2 regions of the Pseudomonas serbiensis genome follow, and region 1 is predicted to be linked to the other one. Evidence: riboswitches for the same ligand, from Rfam matches in the RefSeq annotation. Region 1 holds a riboswitch; the other holds the start of a gene.

Region 1 (7,202 bases):
CTGCTTTCGATCAGCTCCAGCAGGTGCGTGGATGGGCAGCCACGCTGGCAGCCCAGGCCTGCCACAAGGACAGGACGGGGCTGTGCGGGGGTGTGATCAGGCGTGCAGGTCGGCATTGTTGCGACGGAACAGCCAGGCGCTGATCAGGCCCAGAGCAATCCAGAACAGTGCGTTGGTCAGCAGCGAAGCCATGATGAACTGTGATTCCAGTGCTTCAGGAGCCAGACTCTCGTGGGTCAGCGGCTGTGGTGCGCCAATCAGGTGCGGCACTACCAGAATGGCCGCGCCCAGCACTTTGAACAGCCAGTTCTGGCCGAAGGCGATCAGGGCCAGCCCGGCAGCCGTGGAAGCCGCAGTCCCGATCCACCAGTATTGGCGCAGGTTCAGGTCGGCGGCCGCAGTGCCCGGCAGTTCGGGCGGCAGCCCCAGCGTTGGTGCCAGAACGAAAACCGCAAAACCGGCCAGCCCCCATAGCGCGCCCTGGGAGGTGCGGCCCGGTGCGCGCAGGGTGTAGAGCGCGACCAGCATCAAGGCAAAACCGACTGCGACCACCAGATTGCCACCGGTTGTGGAGAGGATGCGCTGCCAGCCGTCTTCCGGTTCCCAGGCCTCTTCGTCGTGACTGTGTCCGGCGGCTGCGCCTTCGGCATGATCATGTTCATGCACGTGCTCGGCAGGTGCTTTTTCGTAGGTTTCGGCCTGAAGAATCAGCGGCGCGACCCAGAAGCTTTGCAGCAAGGTCAGCAGCAGTGCCGCCAGCAGACCGCTGAAGCCTGCGGTCTGGATGATTCGCTTGAACATGGCGTCAGGTCTCAATGGCAAGGGAAGGCGGCGCTGTGGCGGGTGTCGTGCGCGGCGTTGTGAACGGCGGCGATGTGCGAGAAACCGGCGAAATACACCAGGCACGCACCAAGAATCGCAGCGCTGATGGCGGCGGTCAGGCGTTGGGTCTGGGTGGATGTGGCTGTGCTCGACTGGCTGCTGCTGATGGTGGACATGGCGCTTCCCTCTGGTTTCGACAGGCGGGCATGCGCACAGGAACCTTCTGACGGGCGCCAGGAGGTTTCAACTGCGCCCGCCCACCGCGGGTGTGTCATTGAGTCAGTATCGGGCCGGTCTCCGGGCTCGCGAGGGGCGTTGATGTGCAGCGTTCAACACCTTCAGGATCACCTTCCCATGCCGTGGCACAGTGGTTCTGACCCTCTCTCGCTTACCGTTGCGGGGGCAGCGCCGGACTTGCTCATGCGTGAATGAGCGCACCGGTTTCCCGTTTCACCCCGTGAAGGGCACCCGTAACAAGTTGTAATAGGAGAGCATGGCAGCCACTGAACGTCAATCTGAACGATTGACCTGCCCTCGACCACTGCGTAGCCTTGCGCACTTGAGGTTCTCTGCCTTCTGCAGGAGGGTAGAGCTAAGACGGGAATGCGGTCCAAGCCGCAGCTGCCCCCGCAACTGTAAACGGTGATGTTCATTGCATGGCCACTGCGCAAGCGGGAAGGCGCGATGAATGCCTGTCGGCCAGCACCGCCGATACGCCGCCGTCAGCCAGGAGACCTGCCTCGAACCGGGCCACAGGCCCACGAATTCTCACTACAACCGGGCGGGGTGATCCGGTGGCGAATCGATCCGTGCGCAGCGCACGGTTCTCGTCCTGCTTGCCCGCCGTATTGCCAAAGGGCATCCGATGAAAACACTGGCCAAACTTCCCGTCACCATCGTTACCGGTTTCCTGGGGTCGGGTAAAACCACCTTGTTGCGGCATATGCTCGATAACGCCGAAGGGCGTCGTATCGCGGTGATCGTCAACGAGTTCGGCGAGCTGGGCATCGACGGCGAAATCCTCAAGCAATGCACCATCGGTTGCACCGAAGAAGAAGCCACTGGTCGTGTCTACGAACTGGCCAATGGCTGCCTGTGCTGCACGGTGCAGGAAGAGTTCTTCCCGGTGATGCGCGAATTGGTGTCGCGTCGCGCCGACCTGGACCACATCCTTATCGAAACCTCGGGTCTGGCGTTGCCAAAACCGCTGGTCCAGGCTTTCCAGTGGCCGGAAATCCGCAATGCCTGCACCGTCGATGCGGTCATAACCGTGGTCGACAGCCCGGCCGTTGCCGCAGGCACTTTCGCGGCTTTCCCGGATCAAGTGGACGCCCAGCGCAAGCTCGACCCGAATCTGGATCATGAGTCCCCGCTGCATGAACTGTTTGCTGATCAGTTGGCCAGTGCCGACCTGGTGATCCTCAACAAGGCCGACATGATCGATCCCGAAGGTCTGGCGGCGGTACGTGCCGAAGTTGCCGAAGAACTGCCGCCAGCGGTCAAGGTCATCGAGGCCAGCAATGGCCGTCTGCCAATCAATGTACTGCTGGGCATTGGCGCGGAGTCGGAACTGCATATCGACAGCCGCAAGACTCACCATGACCATCATGACGACGATGATCATGATGACCACGATCACGATGTATTCGATTCGATCTCCATCAAGCTGCCGCCAGCCGAAGAGGCCTTCCTGCTGAACGTGCTGAACCGCATGGTCGTTCAGCACGGTATCCTGCGCGTCAAAGGTTTTGCCGCGATTCCCGGCAAGCCGATGCGTCTCTTGATTCAGGGTGTGGGCACTCGTTTCGACAAGCACTTTGACCGTGCATGGAAGGCTGATGAAGAGCGTGCCACCCATCTGGTATTGATTGGCCAGGAACTCGATGCTGCCGCGCTGGAAAAGCAACTCTACGATGAGCTTGAGTCTGAAGTTCATACAGCGCTGCGAGCCCAACTTTAACGTTACGAGTCTTGCCTGACCCATGCATTTACTGAAAACCCAGCCGGGCGGTTTCGTCCCCGACGACAGCATTGCCGACCTGGGGCAGACCCCGGCCGAGCTGGTGATTCTCTGTAGCGGCGATTCGAGCCTGGCCTTGCTGGCCGAAGCCGCGCAGCAACTGCCCGACGATTACCCGAGCCTGCGTCTGGCCAACCCGATGCAGGTGCAGAATCACGCTTCGGTGGACTTGTACGTCGATGAAGTGTTGCGTCACGCCAGGGTCATTCTGATTTCCCTGCATGGCGGCATCGGCTACTGGCGTTATGGCGTCGAGCGCTTGATGGAGCTTGCTGCCCGTGGCGTGCAAGTGATTCTGGTGCCGGGCGATGATCGTCCCGATCCGGAATTGAGCGACCTGAGCACCGTGCCCGCAGAAGCGCGGGACCGGCTCTGGCAGTTCTTGCGTCAGGGCGGGCTGCAAAACGCACTGGATCTTTATCGCTGCCTGGCAAGTAGCTGGCTTGAGCGCGACTATCCATGGGGCGAGCCCCGGCCATTGCCGCGTACGGCGATCTACCATCCACATAAACCCGGTGCCGCGCTGACTGACTGGCAGGCTGACTGGATTGCCGGGCAGCCGGTGGTTGCGCTGCTGTTCTACCGCTCCCACTTGCAGGCCGCCAATACCGGTTTCATCGATGTGTTCTGTGAGCGCTTGCAGGCCGAAGGGCTCAACCCCTTGCCGGTTGCGCTGGCCAGTCTCAAGGAGCCGGGTTGCCTGACCATGGTCGAGGACTGGCTGGATGAAGTCGAAGCCGAACTGATCCTCAACACCACAGGCTTTGCCCAGTCCAGCCCGGAAGCGCCGCATCTGCGACCGTTTCGCCGCAATGTGCCGGTCATCCAGGCCATTTGCGCCCAGGACAACCAGCCCGCCTGGCAGGCCAGCGAGCAAGGGCTGGGCGCTCGGGATCTGGCGATGCACATTGCCTTGCCGGAGCTGGACGGGCGGATCATCAGCCGCCCCGTCAGCTTCAAGGATCTGGCCTGGCGCAGCGAGCGCAGCCAGTCGGATGTGGTGTGCTATCGCGCCCATCCAGAGCGTATGGGCTTCGTTGCGCAACTGGCGCGGCGCTGGATCGAACTGGCGCGCTTGCCCAATGCCAGCAAGCGGGTAGCGTTGATCCTGGCCAACTACCCGACCCGCGATGGCCGGATCGGCAACGGAGTCGGGCTCGACACGCCCGCGGCGGCGCTGAATATCCTGCGTGCCATGCAGGGCGAGGGCTATCCGCTGGCGCAGTTGCCTGAAAGCGGTACTGCACTGATTCAGCAATTGCTCGGCGGCGTCACCAACGATCTGGACAGCATCGATCTGCGTCCCTGCCAGCAAAGCATGGCGCTGGATGAATACCTGCAAGCCTTCGATGCCTTGCCCCAGGCCAATCGCGATGCGGTAAATGCCCGTTGGGGCGCACCCGTGGATGACCCGATGTTCCGTAGCGGGCGGATGATGATTGCCGGTATCCGCTTTGGTCTGACCTTTGTCGGTATCCAGCCCGCCCGTGGCTATCAAGTGGACCCCAGCGCGGTCTATCACGACCCCGATCTGGTACCGCCCCACGGTTATCTCGCGTTCTACTTCTGGTTGCGCAAGGCTTATGGTGCGCATGCTGTGCTGCATGTGGGCAAGCATGGCAATCTGGAGTGGTTGCCGGGCAAGGGCGTTGGCCTGTCACAGGATTGCTGGCCTGATGCAGTGCTGGGTGCGATGCCGAATATCTACCCGTTTATCGTCAACGATCCGGGCGAGGGCGCCCAGGCCAAGCGCCGTACCCAGGCGGTCATCATCGACCATCTGATGCCGCCGCTTACCCGTGCCGAAACCTACGGCCCGCTGCGCAATCTGGAACTGCTGGCCGACGAATATTACGAAGCGCAACTGCTTGACCCGCGTCGAGCGCTGGAGCTGCAGCGGGACATCCTCAAGCTGGTACGCGAAACCCGTATCGACCGCGAACTGGCGCTGGACGACTCCATCGACAGCGATGCCGATGCGGCGATCTGGTTACCGCGTCTGGACACTTATCTGTGTGACCTGAAGGAATCGCAGATCCGCGATGGCCTGCATGTCTTCGGCCAATCCCCTGAGGGGCGCCTGCGCATCGACACGCTGCTGGCGTTGCTGCGCATTCCCCGTGGCGATGGTCGTGGCGCGCAGTCGAGCCTGTTGCGGGTGCTGGCCAAGGCGCTGGTGCTGGATTTCGATCCACTGGATTGTGATCTGGCTGAACCCTGGAGCGGGCCGCGCCCGTCAGCCTTGTTGGCGGTGAGCAACGATCCATGGCGTACCACGGGGGATACGCGAGAGCGGCTGGAGTTGTATGCCGCCATCCTGATCGAGCGCATCGTCAAGAATGAAGCAGTCGACGATCTTCCTGAGCACCCGGAACTGGCACTGGTTCTGGATAGCCTGCGCGATGTCGTAGCCCCGCGCCTCGATGCCTGTGGCCCCGAAGAAATGCGTGGCCTGCTCGATGCCCTGAGCGGTCGTTTCGTGCCGGCTGGCCCGAGCGGTGCGCCGAGTCGAGGTCGGCTTGACGTGCTGCCCACCGGTCGCAACTTCTTTACTGTGGATGTGCGCAATCTGCCAACCACTACGGCCTGGCGGATCGGCTTCCAGTCGGCAAACCTGCTGCTGGAACGCCATCTTCAGGATCATGGCGATCATTTGCGCCAGCTCGGCCTGTCGGTCTGGGGCACGGCCACCATGCGCACCGGTGGTGACGATATCGCTCAGGCCATGGCCCTGATGGGCGTGCGTCCCGTCTGGGCGACGGGCAGTCAGCGGGTCGATGATTTCGAGATTCTGCCGCTGAGTTTGCTGGATCGTCCTCGTGTGGACGTGACCTTGCGAGTGTCCGGGTTCTTCCGTGATGCTTTTGCCAATCTTATCCGCCTGTTCGATGCCGCCGTACAGGCCGTGGCCGCTCTCGATGAGCCGGACGATCAGAACCCGCTGGCCGCCCGGGTTCGTGAAGAGCGCCGCAGCTTGCAGGAAACCGGGTTGAGCGAAGACGAGGCCGTGCGCCAGGCCGGTTGGCGAATCTTCGGTGCCAAGCCCGGTGCGTATGGCGCGGGTGTGCAGGGCGCTATCGACGGGCGTCTGTGGCAGAGCCGTGACGATCTGGCCGAGGTTTATCTGAACTGGGGCGGCTATGCCTACGGCGCAGCCGATGAGGGCACGCCGGCTCGCCAGCAGTTTGCACAACGACTGACACAGGTTCAGGCCGTATTGCAGAATCAGGATAACCGAGAGCATGACCTGCTGGATTCCAACGATTACTACCAGTTCCAGGGCGGAATGCTGGCTGCCGCCGAAAGCCTGAGCGGCCAGAAAACGGCCAGCTACCACGGCGATCACAGCCAGCCGGACTTGCCTAGAATTCGCACCCTCAAGGAAGAGCTGAACCGGGTGATCCGCAGCCGTGCGGCCAACCCGAAGTGGATCGAAGGCGTCAAACGGCATGGCTATAAAGGCGCGTTCGAAATGGCTGCGACCGTGGACTTCCTGTTCGCGTTCGATGCCACTACCGAGCTGATCGACGACCATCAATATGCACTGCTGGCCGATGCCTACCTGCTGGATCCATCGACCCGCCAATTCATTCGCCAGCACAACCCCGATGCCCTGCGCGACATGACCGAACGCATGCTTGAAGCCCAGCAGCGCGGGCTCTGGCAGGAGCCGGGCGACTATCGTGAAGCGCTGGAAGACCTGCTGCTGGATATAGAAGAGAGCTGATGAACTTGCCTGACCCAAGCATGACCGACACCCCGCATTTTCCTCTGGCAGCCGTAGTCGGTGCAGATGATCTGAAACTGGCGCTGTGCCTGGCAGCCATCGACCCCAGAATTGGCGGCGTGCTGATCGAAGGCCCGCGGGGCATGGCCAAGTCGACCCTGGCCCGTGGTCTGGCGGACCTGCTGGCCAGCGGTCAGTTCGTCACCTTGCCGCTGGGCGCTACCGAAGAGCGTCTGGTCGGCACTCTGGATCTGGATGCGGCGCTGTCCGAAGGTCGTGCGCAGTTCTCGCCCGGTGTTTTGGCCAAGGCTGACGGTGGCGTCCTGTATGTGGATGAGGTCAATCTGCTGGCCGATCACCTTGTCGACCTGTTGCTGGATGTCGCTGCCAGCGGTACCAATCTGGTGGAGCGCGACGGTATTTCCCATCGCCATGCAGCACGTTTCGTGCTGATCGGCACCATGAACCCGGAAGAAGGCGAATTGCGTCCGCAGCTGCTGGACCGTTTTGGTCTGAACGTGGTTCTGAGCGGGCAGACATTGCCAGCCGAGCGCAGCCAGATCATCCGCCGACGTCTGGATTTCGATGCCGACCCCCATGGCTTTTGTCAGGCATGGCAAGGCCAGCAGCAAG
Region 2 (7,202 bases), on a different contig from region 1:
CCACCATTGTCGCGCCAGGTCTTGAACCAGTCCGGGCAAACCCGTCGTCAATGGCTGCGCGGCGCATTGGGGCTGACCGGTTTGGGCATCGGCGGCTGGTGGCTGCAACGCAACGGGCTGCTGCCATGGAGTCGAGGGGATCTCTACACCGGGCTGGCAGAGCGTCGTCCTTTCTCTCTGGACGATGGCAGTCAGGTGCTGCTCAATGCCCGAAGTCGGGTCGACATGGCCTTCGATGACAGGCAGCGCACCCTCACTCTGCATGAAGGCGCACTCAGCATTCAGGTTGCCTCAGACCCGCAACGTCCCTTGGCCATTCGCACCGCCTTTGGCGAAGCCAGAGCATTGGGCACACGCTTCACGGTCAGCCTGCATGAGCACGGGACGCATGTCTGGGTGCAGGAGTCCCGCGTGCAACTCACGGCACCGGGCGGCGCGACTCACGTGCTGGGAGCGGGCCAGGGCGCGCGGCTGCATGGCGGACGCATTCACATTCTGGACCCTGGCCTGGCAAGCGAAAACGCCTGGAGAGATGGCTTGCTGGAAGTTCATGACCAGTCACTGGCCGATGTCATCGAAGCCTTGCGAGACTATCACCCCGGCCTGCTGCGCATCGAGCCGGATGCCGCAGCGCTGCGGGTCACAGGCGTCTTCACTCTGGACGACAGTGGCCAGACCTTGCGCTCGTTGCAGGAAGTGCTGCCGGTAAAAGTCGAGAAACACTTCGGCTGGTGGACGCAAATCAGCCTGCGCTGAAAAATATTTTCCACCCCCCCTTAATTTCAGAGCCGCTCGCGTCACATAGCTGGCATCGACTACCCAAACGGGAAATGCTGCCATGCACCGACCACTGCGCTTGACTCTGACACCGCTGGCATTTGCCCTGGCGTTCACCACCCTGGACAGCGCGGCCGATGGCTCGGCCCAGCCCTCGACCGCCCGCCAGCAACTCATGGAACTGGACCTGCCCGCCGGCCCTCTGGATGCAACCCTGACCAGTATCGCTCGCCAGAGCGGGCGCAACATTGCGTTTAACGCAACGCTGACTCGCGGCCTGACAGCCGCGCCATTACGCGGTCACTACAGTGTCGAACAGGCCGTGAGCGAGGTTCTGCGCGGTTTGCCCCTGCAATTGAGCATCACGCCCAGCGGCACCTTGAGCATCGAGCCACGCCCCGAGACTTCAGCCATGGAGCTTTCGGACATCAATGTAAGCGCTGCCAGCCATGAGCAGGACGCCTGGGGGCCGGCTCACAGCTGGGTCGCGCAACGCAGCGCGACCGTGAGCAAGACCGACACTTCCCTGATGGAGATTCCCCAGTCGGTTTCGGTGATCACCCGTGAAGAAATGCAAGCGCGCAAGCACGACAGCCTCGCCGACGCACTCAACTACAACACCAGCGTGATCAGCCAGCCGAACGGCTACAGCCGCGTGGCCGACGACTACCGCATGCGTGGTTTCGATATCGGCCCGCGCACGGGCGGTGTGATGCGCGATGGCATGAAAATGCAAAGCACCCAGTTTGAAGGAGGCCAGGAGCCTTATGGCCTTGAGCGTGTGGAAGTACTCAAGGGCGCGTCTTCGGTGCTGTACGGGCAACTGGCACCCGGCGGGCTGATCAACGCCATCAGCAAGCGACCCACGCTCGACCCGCTGCATGAAATCAATCTGGAATATGGCAACCATGACCGGCAGCAACTCTCCACCGATCACGGCGGACGCCTCGATGAAGAAGGCCGTTTCAGCTATCGACTCACAGCCCTGGTGCGCGACAGCGGCACCCAGTACGACGCCATCGACGATGACAAGCACTACATAGCCCCGGCACTGACCTGGCAGATCAACGACGACAGCCGCCTGACACTGCTCGCCAGCCATCAGCGTACCCGGACCAGCCTGACGCCGCCCATGCGCTATGACATAACCACTTTCAGCTCGACCCCAGGTTACAAAGTGCCTTATGACCTGTTTGCGGGCGAGCCGGATTTCGACGACTACGATGGCACCTTGCAGACCTTCGGCTATCTGTTCGAGCAACGCCTGAATGACAACCTGCAACTGCGTCACGCGGCACGCTACTTCGAGTCACGCACCGACTATGACTACATCACCCTGAACAACAGCCGGATCAGCGGTGCCAATCTGTCGAGCCTGTCGCGTACTTACAACTCACGCGAAGACATTGCCACCGGCTGGACCAGTGACAGCAGCCTGCAACTGGATCTGGAAAGCGGGCGCTGGAAACATACCCTGCTGGGCGGCCTGGACTACTACCGCAAGACCTACGACAGCCACCGTTTCAGCGGCAGCGCACCGGCGCTGGACCTTGCCAACCCGGTATACGGCAACCTGCCAAACGTGAACCGCAACATCGACAGCGGCTCGGACCTGCACAGCCATCAGCTCGGCATTTATTTGCAGGAACAACTGAAACTCGATGATCGCTGGCTGCTGATGATCGGCATGCGACAGGACTGGGCCGACAACAGCACCCGCAACTACCGTGACAATTCGCGCAGCACCACTGACGACAGCAAGACTACTGGACGCATCGGGCTGGTCTATCTGGCCGAAAACGGTCTGGCGCCCTATATCAGCTATAGCCAGTCCTTCCTGCCTTCGTCCGGTACCGACGCCAATGGCGATGCCTTCCTGCCGACCGAGGGCGAGCAGTATGAAATCGGTATCCGCTACCAGCCTCCTGGCCGGGAAATGATGATCAGTGCTGCGGTCTACCAGTTGACCCAGAGCAACGTCATCACCTCGATTGCCGGCTCGGACTTCGACGAGCAGACCGGCAAGGAGCGCAGCACCGGTTTTGAAGTGGAAGCCAAGGCCCAGTTGACCCCGCAACTGGCCATGAACGCCGCCTATGCCTACACCGATGCCCATATCATCAAGGATAACGATGAGGTGCTCGAAGGCTCACGTATCGAAGGTACGCCTTACCATAACGCTTCGTTGTGGCTGGATTATCGTTTCGACTCGATGGGCCTCAATGGCCTGTCGATTGGCAGCGGCGTGCGTTATGTCGGCACCACCCACACCTCGCCCAGCGTCACTGACCGCAAGATCCCGGCCTATACGCTGTTCGATGCCCGAATCAGCTATGACCTGGACGACAACTGGCAAGTCAGCGCCAAGGCACAGAACCTCACCAACGAGAAATACCTGTACTGCGCCAACTCATGCCGCTATGGCGATACCCGTAGTCTGGTGGGGGCTGTCAGTTATCGGTGGTGATCTCTTCGCGAATGAATTCGCTCCTACACGGGCTGCGTAGGAGCGAATTTATTCGCGAACCCCCTCACCGCCAACAAACATCAGTCATTGACGACCTCCAGATTCAATGATCTGATGCGCGCCAGTTTCAGGTGTCCCATGCCGCCGTGCATGGGATTAAACGGGAAGCCGGTGCGTCACTCCCAGTGATCAGTCCGGCGCTGCCCCCGCAACGGTAAGCGAGCGAAGCATTCGACAGACCACTGTGCCAAGGCATGGGAAGGTGAATGCTTCATGACCCTCGCAAGCCCGGAGACCGGCCTGCAACCTTGTTTGGCAAACCCGCGGTGGGCGGGCGCAGGCCGGTCTTCGCGGGCTTTTTGCGCCCGCGATTCCCTATGCGTTGTTCCCTCCGGGATTCATTCATTCCTGATTGGCTGGAATCGCATGTCCCGTTCTTCCCTGCTTCAATCCCTGGCGAATCGTTCGCTACAGATCAGCCTTCTCGCGCTCCCGTCCCATGCGTGGGCTGCTGACGAGCAAACCCTGGCACTGCCCTCGGTCGCAATCACTGGCAGCGCCGATACGCCAGTAACCGATCTGGCAACCCCGACGCCCACCGGTTCGCGCCTGAACCTCACGGCACTGGAAACCCCGGCCAGTACCAGCAGCCTCGACAGCCAGATCATCGAAAGCCGCAATAACCTCACCGTTCAGGATGCGGTCACCCGTTCGCCAGGCATCACCAGCATCGCAACGCCTGGCGATGGCAATACCGCGTTGTCCGCACGTGGTTTTACGGGGCATTCCTCGGTCATGACCCTGTTCGACGGCTCGCGCCTGTATACCGGCGCAGGTACTCAGACCTTCCCGGTTGACCCGTTCATGGTCGAGCGTATCGACGTGATCCGTGGCCCGGCTTCAGTACTTTATGGCGAAGGCGCTACCGGCGCCGTGATCAACGTGGTGCCCAAAAAACCTTTCGAGGGCGAGATCCGCAATCGCCTGCGCCTGGGTTACGGTTCCAATGACCGTCAGCAACTGGGCCTCGACAGCGGCGGTTCGCTGAGCGACACCCTGAGCTATCGCCTTACGCTGAATCAGCAGGAAAGCAATGGCTGGGTCGATAACGGCAATTCCCGCAGCCTGGCCATGAGCGCAGCCCTGCGCTGGCAAGCCACCGATGACCTGAGCTTTACCCTCGCCCATGAACGTGGCGACAGCGAGCCGATGAACTACTTCGGCACACCGCTGATCGATGGCCACTACCGCGACAGCCTGCGCGACAAGAACTACAACCTGCGCAATGCCGTGCAACGCTACAACGATGAATGGACCCGCCTGAACACCGACTGGACCATCAACGATAACGTCAGCGCCAGCAACCAGCTCTACTACATCAAGAGCCGCCGCCACTGGCGCAACGCCGAAGTCTATAGCTGGAGCAGCGCTCAGGGTCAGTTGTTGCGTGGCGACTACCTGGAGATCAAGCACGACCAGGAGCAGATCGGCGACCGCCAGAGTTTCACATTCAACCATTCGCTGTTCGGCCTGGACAGCCGCACGGTGGTCGGAGCCGAATACAACAGGATTCGTTTCGACGTCGCCAACAATTCGCCTTACACCGATATCGGTGGTGACTTCATAGACCCATGGAATCCGGCATCCGGTGATTTCCAGAGCCAGTCACCCTTCCTGCCGCTGACCGAAAGCACCACGCGCACCTTTGCCCTGTTTGCCGAAAACCGCCTGCAACTGTCAGACCGCTGGTCCTTGGTGACTGGCATCCGCCGCGACCAGAACCACCTGGACCGCAACGCCCTGCGTACCGATACCCGTAGCGACCGAAGCCTCACCGGCGGTAACTGGCGCGCAGGCCTGGTGTTTGCCGTGACCGATCAACTGTCCCTGTATGGCCAGTACTCCACCAGTGAAGACGGCGTCAGCAACCTCATCAGCATGAACCCGACCCAGCAGCAGATGGACCTGACCGAAGCGAAACAGACCGAGTTCGGCCTCAAGCAACAGTTCTGGGATGGCAGTGGCGAATGGACCCTGGCGGCCTATCACATCGTCAAGAAAAAGCTCCTGGCCATCGACCCGGTGACCCGCCTGACACAACAGGTCGGCCAGCAGTCGTCCGACGGCCTGGAAGCTTCTCTGGAACTGGCACTTGCCAATAACTGGCACGTATCGGCCAACGCTGCGCTGGTACGTGCCGAGTACGACGATTTCGACGAAAACGTTTCCGGGCAGGTCGTGTCCCGCGCCGGGAATCGCCCGACCGACGTCCCGCGCCGAACCGCCAATCTGTGGGTGAGCAAGGCACTGAACGAAGACCTGGATGCCGGCATGGGCCTGCGCTATGTGGATAAACGCTATGCCGACACCGCCAATACCACCTCGATACCGGGCTACACGGTGCTGGATGCCAACCTGGGCTGGAAGGTGCAGCGCGATGTGCGCCTTGGCTTGCAACTGAACAACCTGCTCGACCGACGCTACGCCGCGGCGCAGGACAACAATGGGCAACAATGGCTGATGGGCGAACCTCGCTCCTTCTTCGTCACGGCTGATTACAGCTTCTGATCCAGTTGGCGGCAGGCTTGCAACCTGTCGCCAGCATGCCTGGAAATCGAGCATGTCCACCCTGAATATCCATCGCCTGAACTGGGCACCGCCACATAGTCAGGGCAAACCCTGGCAACTTGAAGGCATCGACCTGCACATCGCACAAGGCGAGTTCGTCGGGCTGATCGGCCCCAATGGCAGCGGCAAGACCAGCCTGTTGCGTTGCGCCTACCGTTTCAACGAACCGGACAGCGGCTCGCTGCACCTCGACGGGCAGGATATCTGGCAACAGAAGCCCCGCTGGAGCGCTCAGCGCATGGCCGTGATGATGCAAGAGTTCCCGCAGGAGTTCGGCCTGACCGTACAGGATGTCGTGGCCATGGGGCGTACACCTCATCAGGGCTGGTTCGACGGCGAAAGCGCCGAAGACCTTGCCCTGATCGACAAGACCTTGAACCAGGTGGGCCTGCATGGGCTCAGCGGGCATTTGTTCGCATCCCTGTCGGGCGGCGAGAAACAGCGCGTATTGCTGGCCCGCGCACTGGTGCAACAACCTGGCCTGCTGATCCTCGACGAGCCCACCAACCATCTCGATCCCCGTTACCAACTGGAACTGCTGCACTATTTGCGGCAACTGAAACTCAGCACACTGGCCAGCTTTCATGACCTGAATCTGGCTGCGGCTTTCTGTGACCGGTTGTATGTCATCGACCAGGGCCGGATCGTTGCCAGTGGCACGCCGACCGAGGTCCTGACCGAGCAACGGCTGCTGCACATATTTGGTGTCCACGCGCTGGTGGATACCCATCCACTGGCACCTCATCCACGCATTACCTGGATCAGCCCATCATGACCCGAGCCCTGGCCTGCCTGATGCTGCTTGCCGCCCTGCCCCTGGCCGCTGCCGCGGATAACTTCCCCCTGACCGTACAGAGTTGCGGGCGCGAGGTCACTTTCGAGCAACCGCCACAGCGGGCAGTCAGTCACGACATCAATCTGACCGGCATGCTGCTTGCCCTTGGCCTGCGACCACGCATGGTCGGTTACACCGGCATCACCGGCTGGAAAACCCTCGACCCGGCACTGCGCGAGGCTCTGGACGGCCTTCCCGAACTGGCAGAACGCTACCCGTCGGTGGAAAACCTGCTGGATGCCAATGCCGACTTTTTCTTTGCAGGCTGGAGTTACGGTATGCGCGTCGGTGGCCCGGTGACGCCGCAAACCCTGCAACCGCTCGGCATTCCCGTCTACGAGTTGAGCGAATCCTGTTCGCGAATCATGACCCGGCGCGAAGCCAGCCTGGACGATCTGTACCGCGACCTGCACAACCTGGGGCGAATCTTCGACGTCAAGGAACGCGCCGATACGCTGATCGAGGGCCTGAAACAGCGGGTTGCACAGGTCACGA

Evidence for each region. Region 1 has a riboswitch for cobalamin ahead of cobW (cobalamin biosynthesis protein CobW). Riboswitches for the same ligand answer to the same signal wherever they lie in the genome.
Region 2: another riboswitch for cobalamin. It lies ahead of Q6A51_RS14490 (TonB-dependent receptor); the one in region 1 lies ahead of cobW (cobalamin biosynthesis protein CobW).

The regions. Positions count from the first base shown of each region.
Region 1 is NZ_JAUQOO010000001.1:518,685-525,886, forward strand. Features, by position in the region: gene Q6A51_RS02275 (cobalamin biosynthesis protein) at 1-116, opposite strand, end outside; gene Q6A51_RS02280 (CbtA family protein) at 97-801, opposite strand; gene Q6A51_RS02285 (CbtB domain-containing protein) at 813-998, opposite strand; cobalamin riboswitch at 1,094-1,309, opposite strand; cobalamin riboswitch at 1,368-1,579, shown strand; gene cobW (cobalamin biosynthesis protein CobW) at 1,688-2,782, shown strand; gene cobN (cobaltochelatase subunit CobN) at 2,805-6,569, shown strand; gene Q6A51_RS02300 (ATP-binding protein) at 6,569-7,202, shown strand, end outside.
Region 2 is NZ_JAUQOO010000010.1:55,936-63,137, forward strand. Features, by position in the region: gene Q6A51_RS14480 (FecR family protein) at 1-756, shown strand, start outside; gene Q6A51_RS14485 (TonB-dependent siderophore receptor) at 839-3,244, shown strand; cobalamin riboswitch at 3,357-3,562, shown strand; gene Q6A51_RS14490 (TonB-dependent receptor) at 3,671-5,812, shown strand; gene Q6A51_RS14495 (ABC transporter ATP-binding protein) at 5,865-6,647, shown strand; gene Q6A51_RS14500 (ABC transporter substrate-binding protein) at 6,641-7,202, shown strand, end outside.